Regions from separate parts of the Kitasatospora sp. NPDC024654 genome, predicted to be linked through region 3. Evidence: riboswitches for the same ligand, from Rfam matches in the RefSeq annotation. Region 3 holds a riboswitch; each other region holds the start of a gene.
What was found. A riboswitch is a leader RNA that binds a small molecule or an ion and turns the genes downstream of it on or off. The one in region 3 is predicted to bind cyclic di-AMP.
Positions count from the first base shown of each region.

Region 1: it holds a riboswitch for cyclic di-AMP, as region 3 does, so the genes downstream of both, ACZ38L_RS35705 (LysM peptidoglycan-binding domain-containing protein) here and ACZ38L_RS07530 (C40 family peptidase) in region 3, are expected to answer to the same signal.
Region 2: it holds a riboswitch for cyclic di-AMP, as region 3 does, so the genes downstream of both, ACZ38L_RS29150 (M23 family metallopeptidase) here and ACZ38L_RS07530 (C40 family peptidase) in region 3, are expected to answer to the same signal.

Region 1 is NZ_JBVHLF010000124.1:5,221-8,482, forward strand. Features, by position in the region: gene ACZ38L_RS35705 (LysM peptidoglycan-binding domain-containing protein) at 371-1,666, opposite strand; cyclic di-AMP (ydaO/yuaA leader) riboswitch at 1,679-1,840, opposite strand; gene ACZ38L_RS35710 (hypothetical protein) at 2,131-2,895, opposite strand; gene ACZ38L_RS35715 (RNA polymerase sigma factor) at 2,892-3,262, opposite strand, start outside.
Region 2 is NZ_JBVHLF010000066.1:1,818-5,079, forward strand. Features, by position in the region: gene ACZ38L_RS29145 (hypothetical protein) at 1-667, shown strand, start outside; gene ACZ38L_RS29150 (M23 family metallopeptidase) at 771-1,991, opposite strand; cyclic di-AMP (ydaO/yuaA leader) riboswitch at 2,004-2,163, opposite strand; gene ACZ38L_RS29155 (alpha/beta fold hydrolase) at 2,386-3,237, shown strand; gene ACZ38L_RS29160 (TetR/AcrR family transcriptional regulator) at 3,237-3,262, shown strand, end outside.
Region 3 is NZ_JBVHLF010000008.1:107,486-110,747, forward strand. Features, by position in the region: gene ACZ38L_RS07525 (C40 family peptidase) at 1-9, opposite strand, end outside; gene ACZ38L_RS07530 (C40 family peptidase) at 191-1,282, opposite strand; cyclic di-AMP (ydaO/yuaA leader) riboswitch at 1,286-1,436, opposite strand; gene ACZ38L_RS07535 (C40 family peptidase) at 1,713-2,756, opposite strand; gene ACZ38L_RS07540 (NYN domain-containing protein) at 2,935-3,262, opposite strand, start outside.

The DNA.
Region 1 (3,262 bases), on a different contig from region 3:
ATCACCATCTGCCGCGGGCCGGGCCGGCTCCCGATCGGCGGGCCGGGCCCGGTGGTTGGGATGCCGCAGACCCCGGCCTGATCGCCGACCGGGCGCACGGGAACCGCGCTGCGGGAGCGATCGGGTTCGGACGGGTCCAAGGCGCGGTACGCCCGATCGTGTGACCACCACCTGCCGGCACGGCCTCACCCTCGTGGCCGGGGGCCCGGCGCAGCCGCGGTGCCCGCTTCCCCCTGCCCAGCCGACCGCACCCCCCATCGTGGCCGGAGGCCGCGGTCGCCACACTCCTCCCGCCCCGGCGGATTCCCCCGCCCCGCGGCACGTGCTCGCGCCCACCGGGGCGGCGGGCGCGAGCACGGGTGAACCGGAGTCAGGGGAGCTGGAGCTGCTGGCCCGGGTGGATCAGGTCGGGGTTGGTGCCGACGGTCGAGGCGTTGTCCTGGTAGAGGCCGTTCCAGCCGGGCAACTGGTGGGACTGGGCGATCCCGGAGAGGGTGTCGCCGGTGGCCACGGTGTAGGTGCCGGCCGGGGCCGTGCTGCTGGTCGGCGCGGGGGCCGGGGTGGTGGTGGCGGACGGTGCGGGGGAGGTGGGAGTGGCCGGGGCGGCCGTGGTGCCCGTGCCAGCGCCCGTGCTCGTGCCGGTGGCCGGGGCGGCGGGTGCCGCCGGGGTGGTCGGTGCCGCCGGCGTGACCGGGGTCGTCGTGGGCGTCGTGCCGGTCGAGGGCGTGTCCGTGGTGCTGCCCGAGCTGCCCGGCGTGGCCGGCGTGCCGGGCGCGGCCGTGCCCGTGGTGCCCGTGGTGCCCGTGGTGCCCGTGGTGCCGCCGGACGTCGGGGTGGTGGGCGTCGTCGGCGTGACCGGGGTCGCCGTGCCCGTCGTGCCGGTGGTCCCCGTGGTGCCCGGCGTACCCGGCGTACCCGGCGTGCCCGGCGTGCCCGGCGTGCCCGGGGCGGGCGACGTCGTCGGAGCGGTGGGCGTGGCCGTGGTGCCCGTCGTGGTGGGTGTGGCCGGAGCCGCAGGCGTGACCGGCGTGGTGGGCGTGACGGTCGTGCTCCCGCCCGCGCTCGGCTGCGCGGTCGCCGCCGCCCCCGTGTGCTCGAGGTAGACGGACTGCTGGTTCGTCCAGTACCAGACGCCCCCGGACTGGTACCAGTACACGCCGTCGTACCCGTCCCACCCGCCGTGGCCCGGGAAGGTCGGGTCGTCGGGACCCGCCAGCACCGTGCTGCCACCGGCCGGTGCCGGAGTCGCCGGAACGGGCTGGCTGGTGTTGAGCACCGGCGCCGGCCCGTCGCTGCTCAGGCCGGCGGAGTCGGAGCAGTTCGGCCAGGCGCCCGGCCCCTGGTTGGCCAGCACTTTCTCGGCGATGGCGATCTGCTGGTCGGGGGTGGCGTGGTCGGGCTCGGCGGCGTACTTGTCGCCGCCGTACGCGACCCAGGTCCGCTGGGTGAGCTGTAGGCCTCCGTAGAGCCCGTTCCCGGTGTCGGCGGTCCAGTTCCCGGCGGTCTCGCACTGGGCGACCGCGTTCCAGGTGCTGACCGGGGCGGCGTGCGCGCTGGTCGCGGTGAGCAGCGGCAGCGCTATGCCCGCGCCCGCCACGCCGGCGGCGACCACGGCGCGGTCGGCCTGGGTGGGGCGACGGTGACGGCCGGAACCGGAAAACACCATGATGTCCCTCTGTGTCCCTCTCCGCACGCCTGCGAGGTGAGCTGTCGGGTTCGGGCCGGGAGGTGGCCCGGCCGCCCGCCGGAGGCCCCGGCGCGCGGCTTCACCCCTAGCCGTGGGGACGGCACCAAACCTGGGTCCCCCACCCCTGCCCATGGGTGGTCGGCTTCCCTCCCGCGGCGGGCAGGGCTCGGCGTACCGCGGTCGGGAGTCCGCAGCGGCGGACTGCTGGGAGACTAGAGGGATCATCAGCTTGATAACAAGCCAGCATCGTGCGCATCACACAAAAATCACGTCATGCGATTGGAGAGTGACGCCCCGCCGATCGGCGGTCGGTTCACGGACCGGCCTGATCTGGCACGGTGAGGCGGGCGCCGGTGTTCCGCAACGGTGGCTGAACCCACCCGGAACAACAGTCGAACAAATTCGTGTCCGCCTCACCAGGCCGAGGCGCTCCCGGGCAGGCCTCAGCACGTCGACGCCAGATCGCCGACCAGGGTGTCGGAGGGCTGCGGGATCTCCCCGAAGTCGTCGTCGTTCGCCGTGACCACCAGCCGGTTGATCACCGCCTCCAGCCGGATGGGCAGCCGCGGCAGCAGCCCCTGGTGGCAGCGGGCCAGGATGTCGCGTCGCACCTCCTCCGGCAGCAGCGGGACGCTCCCGCGCACCGCCGCCGCGGCCAGCCCCCGCTTCGGCCGCGGCAGCGGATGGCCGGCCAGCCGGTCCGCCTGGGCACGCCAGTAGGCGGCGTCCCGGGGCTCGCCGAGCAGCAGGTGGTAGAGGTGCAGGCAGTACGCGGCGGTCTGGCTGCCGCCGCCCGCCGCGAACTGCCACCAGAACTGCGCCGCGTCCGTCCGGTCGGTCAGGTAGAGCAGCCCGGCGAAGACCAGCGCCCCCTCGGGGTGGATCCGGGCGGAGTTGACCAGCAGGTCGAGGCTGTGCGCGGCCTGCGGGGCGTTCAGCACCAGCGCGGTGACCAGGGCGAGTTCGTGGGCCGCCTGCTCGTGCTCGGACGGCAGCCGGACGGGCGCCGCGCTGATCCGGTCCGGCTCGTGCGCCGGCAGCCGGGACGCGCCGCTGAAGACGACCACCGGCGGCTCGGCCCCGGCGCCGGACCGCCCGTCGTGCGCCGGCCCGCTGGTCGGCGCACGGAACCGGCCCGCAGTGCCGTTCCGGCGGTCGTGCGGGCGGGGGCGGGACGGCAGGCCGTGCTGGTGCTCCCCGGCGGTCATGGCGCTCCTTGCGAGTCGGCCGGTTCGGGCAGGTCGAGGGCCCGGGCGAGGTTGCGGTGGGCGTGCCGCAGGTGGGAGCGCACGGTCGCGGCCGGCCGGCCGAGGTACTGTGCGATCTCCTCCTCGTCCATGTCCAGCACGTACCTGAGGACGATGACATCGTGCTGGCGCTCCGGCAGGCCCAGGATCGCGGTGTGGAGGCCGCGTCCCTCGGGGAGTTCGCGCCGGCCGTCCCCGGGGCGGCCGGCGCGAAGGCGCCGGACCACGGTGTCGAGCACCGCGCTCTCCAGCAGGGCCGGTTGCCGCCGCCCGGTGTGCAGCATCCAGGCCGCGACGTGCTCCTTGAGCAGCCGCCAGGCGTAGGTGG
Region 2 (3,262 bases), on a different contig from region 3:
GTACGGCGCCGCGGTGCGGCTGCTGGTGGACCATCAGCGGGCCGCCCGGCGGCTGAACGCCAAGCGGCAGCAACGGCTGCACGAGGAGGCCGAGTGGCAGGGTGAGCTGCTCGCCGGGCTGCTGCGGCGACCGCACCTGGTGACCTGGCCACGGCTCTACGCGCTGCTGCTGCGCGCGGACGGGGTGGACACCACCGACCTCGCCGCGGTCCGGAGCTGGCTGGACGCCTTCCGCGAGCTGCCGGAGGAGCAGCGGATCGAGGTCTTCGCCGCGCTGGACGGGCTGGACCAGCCGGAGGGCGTGGACGGTTGGGAGCCGGGGGTGCTGCTCGGGATCGGGATGGCCACCGACGGGGCCCGGCTGCTGCTGGAACGGCAGTTGATGGAGCGCAGCTACCGGAACCTGGCCGGACTGACGGCGCTGGGCCACCCGATGCCGGAGGAGCTGGCCGGCGACTACCCGGCCTTCGAGGCGGCGGTCCAGGCGGAGGCGTTGCGGCTGTGCGGCGAGTGGACGGTCCCCGGGCTGCCCGAGCTGCTGCTGACGGAGTACCAGGACCTCGCCCCCGAACCGGGCGCGGCCGAGGTCGACGGCTACCTGCTGCAACGCGGCCTGGTCGACCTCCCGCTGCCGGAGGGCGACTGGACCTTTCCGGGCGACGAGTGAGGGGCCGGGTGCGGGGTGAGCGCTGACAGTCGTGGTCAGTCGTCAGCCCAAACCCGGGCTGACGGCCTCCGTCAACTGTCACCCGTCACTCGCCACCAACCGGCTACGGGTTCAGCCCGTGCCCGCGCAGCCAGCCCAACGCGTCGACCGGGGCACCGCCGCCGGGGCGGACCTCCAGCCGCAGCCGCGGACCGCTGACGCCACCGACGGCGGCGTTGGCGGTCATGCTGACGTTGCCGGTGGCGCCGACCTTGCCGAGCACGGTGCCCGCGGCGACCGGGCCAGCCGGGACGGTGATCGCGGAGAGGTGGCAGTACCAGAGTTCGGTGCCGTCGGACAGCGTCTGCACCACCCGGTAGCCGTCGGAGCCGGACCAGCCGGCCGAACTGACGGTCCCACCGGCGACCGCGGCCACCGCGCTACCGGCGGGGGCGGCGAAGTCGACACCTGTCTGCAGGTGCGCCCAGTGCCCGCCCGGCTGGCCGTAGCCGGGTCCGAGCGCGTACGACGAGGCGATCGGCAGCGCGAACGGGCCGACGACCGGCGACGCCCCGGCCTGGTCGGTGACGCCCTCGCCGGACGCACCTCCGACGGCCATGGGTCCGACGACCGCGACCGCGGCAGTCCCGGCGACAGCCCGCCCCTGCTCCTCCGCGACCTGCGCCGTGGCGGCCCGTACCGCCGCCGCCCGCGCGGCCTCCTCGGCCTGAGCGGCCTCAGCGGCCTGCGCCGCCGCCTGCCGCGCGGCCTCCGCCTCCGCCTCGGCCCGGGCCTGCGCCTCAGCACGCGCCTGCGCCTCAGCACGCGCCTGCGCCTCGGCCTGGGCCCGCGCCTCGGCGCGCGCCTGCGCCTCCCGCTTGGCCGCGGCCTCCCGGGCGGCCTCGACCCGGGCCGCCTCCTCGGCCGCGGTGCGCCGGGTGTCGGCCTGCTGCTGGATCCGGGCGGCCAGCGCCAGTCCGGGGTCGGCGGCGTGGTCGGCCACCTGGTCGACGTCGACGGCGTGCGCGGGCTGTGCGGGCTGCTCGGGCGCGGCAAGTGTGGTCGGAGCGGGTGCGGCCGGCCCGGGAGTGGCGGCAGCGGCGGCGCTGGCGGAGAACCCGGTGGCCCCAAGGGCGGCGGCCATCGCCGTCACGCCGAGCACCGGCGCGCCGCTACGGCTCTGCCGGGGCAACCGGTGCCGCGCGGCCTCCTCGCCCACGGTCGACTGCTCGGGCCCGAAGGGCGCCGGCTCCGTTCCGTCCTGCAGCCCTGTCCCGTCCGGAAAGTCGAGCAGCTGAGTACCTCCGGCCTGGGTGCGACTCTCCGGGGTGTGCGTCGACGCCACGGGGGCGCGCTCCTTTCCTTCCTTCGCGCCTACCGGGTTAGCTGACGGGTTCGGAGCAGGAAGGTCTCCTACGGTCCGGCCGGGGCCGGTCCGATTCACCCCAAGGAACGGTGGTTCCCCGGCTCTGCGACCCCGCCCTCGGGCTGGGTCGCGGATTGGGCGACGGCGCACGGTGCCGTTCGGGTACGGCGTTGCCGACCGCGCTGCGTTATCAAACGTTAATCCCAGAAGCCCGTGATTCCAAGCCGCTCCCCTGAGGCCCGCGCGGCCTCCTGAGGCCCCGAGCGCGCGTAGATACGAGCCTCGCGATCGGGCCACAGAGCGTTGACAGCTAAGGCTATTAGCCTTAGCTTTGTGGCTGTCAGCAGCCACCTCGACAGCCAGGAAGGCCGCCATGTCCACCGACTCCAGCACCGACGCCCTCACCCCGCGGACCCAGTACCTCGACGTCCCCGGCGGCACCGTGGCCTTCGACGACACCCGCGGCTCCGGCAGACCGGTGGTGCTCCTTCCCGGCATGCTCGACTCCCGCACCGTCTACCGTCACCTGCGCCCGCTGCTCACCGCGGCCGGCCACCGAGTGATCACCATGGACCTGCGCGGCTTCGGCGACTCCTCCATCGCCTGGGACGACTACTCCCCCGCCGCCCTCGCCACCGACCTGCTCGCGCTGCTCGACCACCTGGACCTCGACCGCGCGACCCTGGTCGGCAACTCCTACACCGGCGCCACCGTGGTCAGGGCGGCGGGCACCGCGCCGCACCGCGCCGCCGGGATCGTCCTGGTGGACGCCTTCATCGAGGTCCCGCCGCCGGGCGCCCTCCAGCGCGTCCTCACCAAGCTGCTCGGCTCGCTGGTCCTGAACCTCCCGAGCACCTGGGGCACGTACCTCAACCACGCCTACCCCACCCGCAAGCCCGCCGACTTCGCCGCCTACCGGGCCCGCATGGTCACCGCCCTGCGTACCCCCGGCCGGCGCCAGGCCACCCGCGGCTACGTCACCGGCGACTCCTCGCCGCTCGGCTGGACCCAGGACGTGCGATGCCCGGCCCTGGTGCTGATGGGCGCCAAGGACCCCGACTTCCCGAAGCCGGAGTTGGTCGCCGACCGGCAGGTCGCCGCGCTGACGGCCAGCGCGCAGCGGGCCCGTAGGGTGATGATCGACGGCGCCGGCCACTACCCGATGGCGGAGTTCCCGCAGGCCACCGCCGACGCCCTGCTCCCGTTCCTCAGCGAGGTGGCCTGATGCCCAGGGTCGGACTGACCCCCGA
Region 3 (3,262 bases):
CATCACCATGGGGTGACGGCTCCAATCGCCGTGGAAGCTGAGATCCGAGCGCAGACGTTAGCGAGTCCCAGCGGGGGTGTCCAAACCCTTGCCAATGCGAATATTTGACCACTAATCGGACATCTGCCTGAGCCAGAGCACGCCGACGGCCCGGCCTCCCGCGGGGAGACCGGGCCGTGACGACGGAGAATCAGACCCGCACGATGGCCGTGATCGGCATGTCCGAGGCGGCCTCGTAGCGGACCACCGCACCGGTGTGCGGGGCGTGGATGACCTGGCCGCCACCCACGTACATGCCGACGTGGTCGCCGCCGTAGAAGATGATCAGGTCGCCGGGCTGCGCGTTGGCGAGGTTGGTGCCCTCGTTGGTGCCGTACGCCCACTGCTCCTGCGAGGTGCGCGGCAGCGAGACGCCGGCCTGCGCGTACGCCCACTGCATCAGGCCCGAGCAGTCGAACGTGGTCGGGCCGTTGGCACCGTAGACGTACTCGTCACCGAGCCGGCTCTCCGCGGCGGCGATGGCGGCGGCGGCCTGCGCATTGGTCGCGCCGGTGGCGGCCGCGGCCCCGGTCAGGGTGCTGCCCGCGGCGTGCGCGGCACGCGCGGCGGCGGCCTGGGCCTGCTGGGCGGCGGCCTGCGAGGCGGCGGCGGCCTGCGCCTCCTGCTCCTGCATCTGCTGGCGCTGCTGCGCGGTCAGCGTGTTGAGCAGCGCCTGCGCCTGCTGCAGCTTCGCCTGCACCGCGTCCTTGGCGGCCTGCAGGGTCTGCGTGGTGGCGTCCAGCTGGGCGAGCTTGGCCTGCGCCTCGGACTTGCTCTGGTTGAGCTGCTGTTGCTGCTGCTGCAGCTCCTTCAGCGTCTCGCTCTGGGTGCTGTTCAGCTGGCTGACCGAGCTGGCCTGGTTCAGGAAGTTGCCCGGGTTGCTGGTGAGCATCAGCTGGACGGTCGGGGATATCCCACCGTTCGCGTACTGGTCCGCGGCGACCTCGGCCAGCCCGCCCTGCAGCTGGGTGACCTGGTCCTGCTGCCGGGCCACCTGGTCCTGCAGCTGGCTGACCTGCTGCTGGAGCGCCTGCTCCTGGGCCTGCGCGCCGTCGTACTGCTGGGTGGCGGCCTCGGCCTGCTGGTTCAGCTGGTCAACCTGCGCCTTGACCTGATCGAGCGACGGCGCCGGGTCGGCCTGCGCGCTCCCCTGCGCGGAGAGCGCGACGGCGGTGGCGGCCGCGGCGGTCAGGATCGACGTGCGGGTACGGCCGGCGGGCTTGGGACGACGATGGGAACCCACGAATCCTTCTTCCTTCGACCGCCTACCGGGTGAGCTGACGGGTTCGGGCTGGAAGAGATGCCCTACGACGCCTCACCGGCCAGCAGGCCGACCTGGCGCCGATTCACCCCGAGGAACGTGGTTCCCCGGCTCCGGTCCGCGGCGCCCCCGCAGGGGTTCCCCGTCGGGCAGTCAACTGCCCGTGCCACTTTCCAGACTCGGCGGTACCCCCGCTGTCACCCCGGTCGGGTGATCACCGTCGCGGTGGTCAGGACCCCGACCCTAGTAACAGATCCGTGATCCGTTCAAATCCTTGTCAGAAAAAACTGATTAAATTGACGATGGGTGATACCGGAGTCACCCGGAGTGCAGCGGCGGGGGTGGCGTGGGTCACAGTGAAGGCTGTGACGGTCGGTCAGGCCGACCCCGCGCGGGCGGGGTCAACGCGCGGTCAGACCCGGCGGATGGTGGCGATCGGTCCGATCACGCTGGCCTGCATGACCCGGACCACGTCGCCGGTGTGCGGCGCGTGCACCACGTTGCCGTTGCCGATGTACATCCCCACGTGGTGCATGTCGCTGCCGTAGATCACCAGGTCGCCCGGCTGGGCGTCGGCGAGGCTGGGCACCTCGGTGCCGATCGTGCCCTGCTCCTGCGAGGTGCGCGGCAGCGAGACGCCGGCCTGCGCGTAGGCCCACTGCATCAGGCCCGAACAGTCGAAGGTGGTCGGACCGGTGGCGCCCCAGACGTACGAGTCGCCGAGCCGGCTGAGCGCGGCGGCCACCGCGGCCCCGGCGTAACCGGAGGCCGGCGGCAGGTTGCCCAGGTCGGCGCGGGCGGCGCCGCGGGAGGCCACGTCTCCCTCGTCCTGCTGCTCGGCCGCCTGCAGGGCCACCCGCTGGCTGGCGCTCAACGAGTTGAGCAGCGACTGCGCCTGCTGCAGCTTGGTCTGCACCTGGGACTTGGCGCTGTTCAGCGTGGTGGTGGTGGCGTCCAGCTCGGCCAGGGTGGCCGAGGCCTCCGCCTTCTCCTGGTTGAGCGTCCGCTCCTCGGACTGCAGCGACTTGAGCGCGTCGGTCTCGGTGGTGGTCGCCTGGTCCAGGCTGGCGGCCTGGGAGAGGTAGCCGGACGGGTTGGAGTTGAGCATCAGCTGTACCGACGGGTCGATCCCGTCGCTCATGTACTGCTCGCCGGCCACCGCGGCCAGACCCTGCTCCAGCTGGGTCACCTGGTCCTGGGTCCGGGCCACCTCGTCCTGCAGCTGGGAGGCCTGCTGGCGCAGCTGGTCGGACTTCTCCTGCGCACCGTCGAACTGCTGGGAGGCCTGCTCCTGCTGGGTGTTCAGGTTGTCGATCTGCGCCTTGACGTCGTCGATCGACGGCTGCGGGTCGGCCCAGGCGCTCTGCGCGGAGAGGGCGACCGCGGCCGCCGCAGCGGCGGTCAGCACGGCGACCCGGGCACGACTCGGCTGCTTGGGACGGCGGTGCGACGCCACGCGGGGCTCCTTCTTCCTGCGGTCTCACTCCATGGAGTGAGTGGCCGGAAAAATTGGTTTGACGCCAGACCCTAGTGAATGTCACATCGCCGCGCCACTCCCTTGGCCCTGCGAACCACCCCGGTTCAGCGGCCGTCACGGCTTCTCCGCAACGGCGGCTCGGGCGCCCGAGCCGGCGTCAGCTGCGCGCGAGCCGGTTGAGCAGCAGCACCGAGGCGACCGGCCGGGCACCGGCCTTGCGCACGCCGTCGGCCACCTCGCGGTCGGCCGAGACCACCACCACCGGGCGGCCCTGCGGCTCGGCCCGGACCAGCTGGCGGATCAGCTCGTCCGCGGTCTGCCCGGTCCGACTGAACCGCACCCGCACGCCGCGCGGCGGCGCCATGATCACCGGGACGTCCAGGTCCTGCCCGTCGAAGACGCAGGTCACCTCGGCCTGGGTGCGCTGGGCCAGCATCGCCAGGCCGCCCAGCAGCCGCATCCGCTGCTGCTCCAGCGGCAGGGTC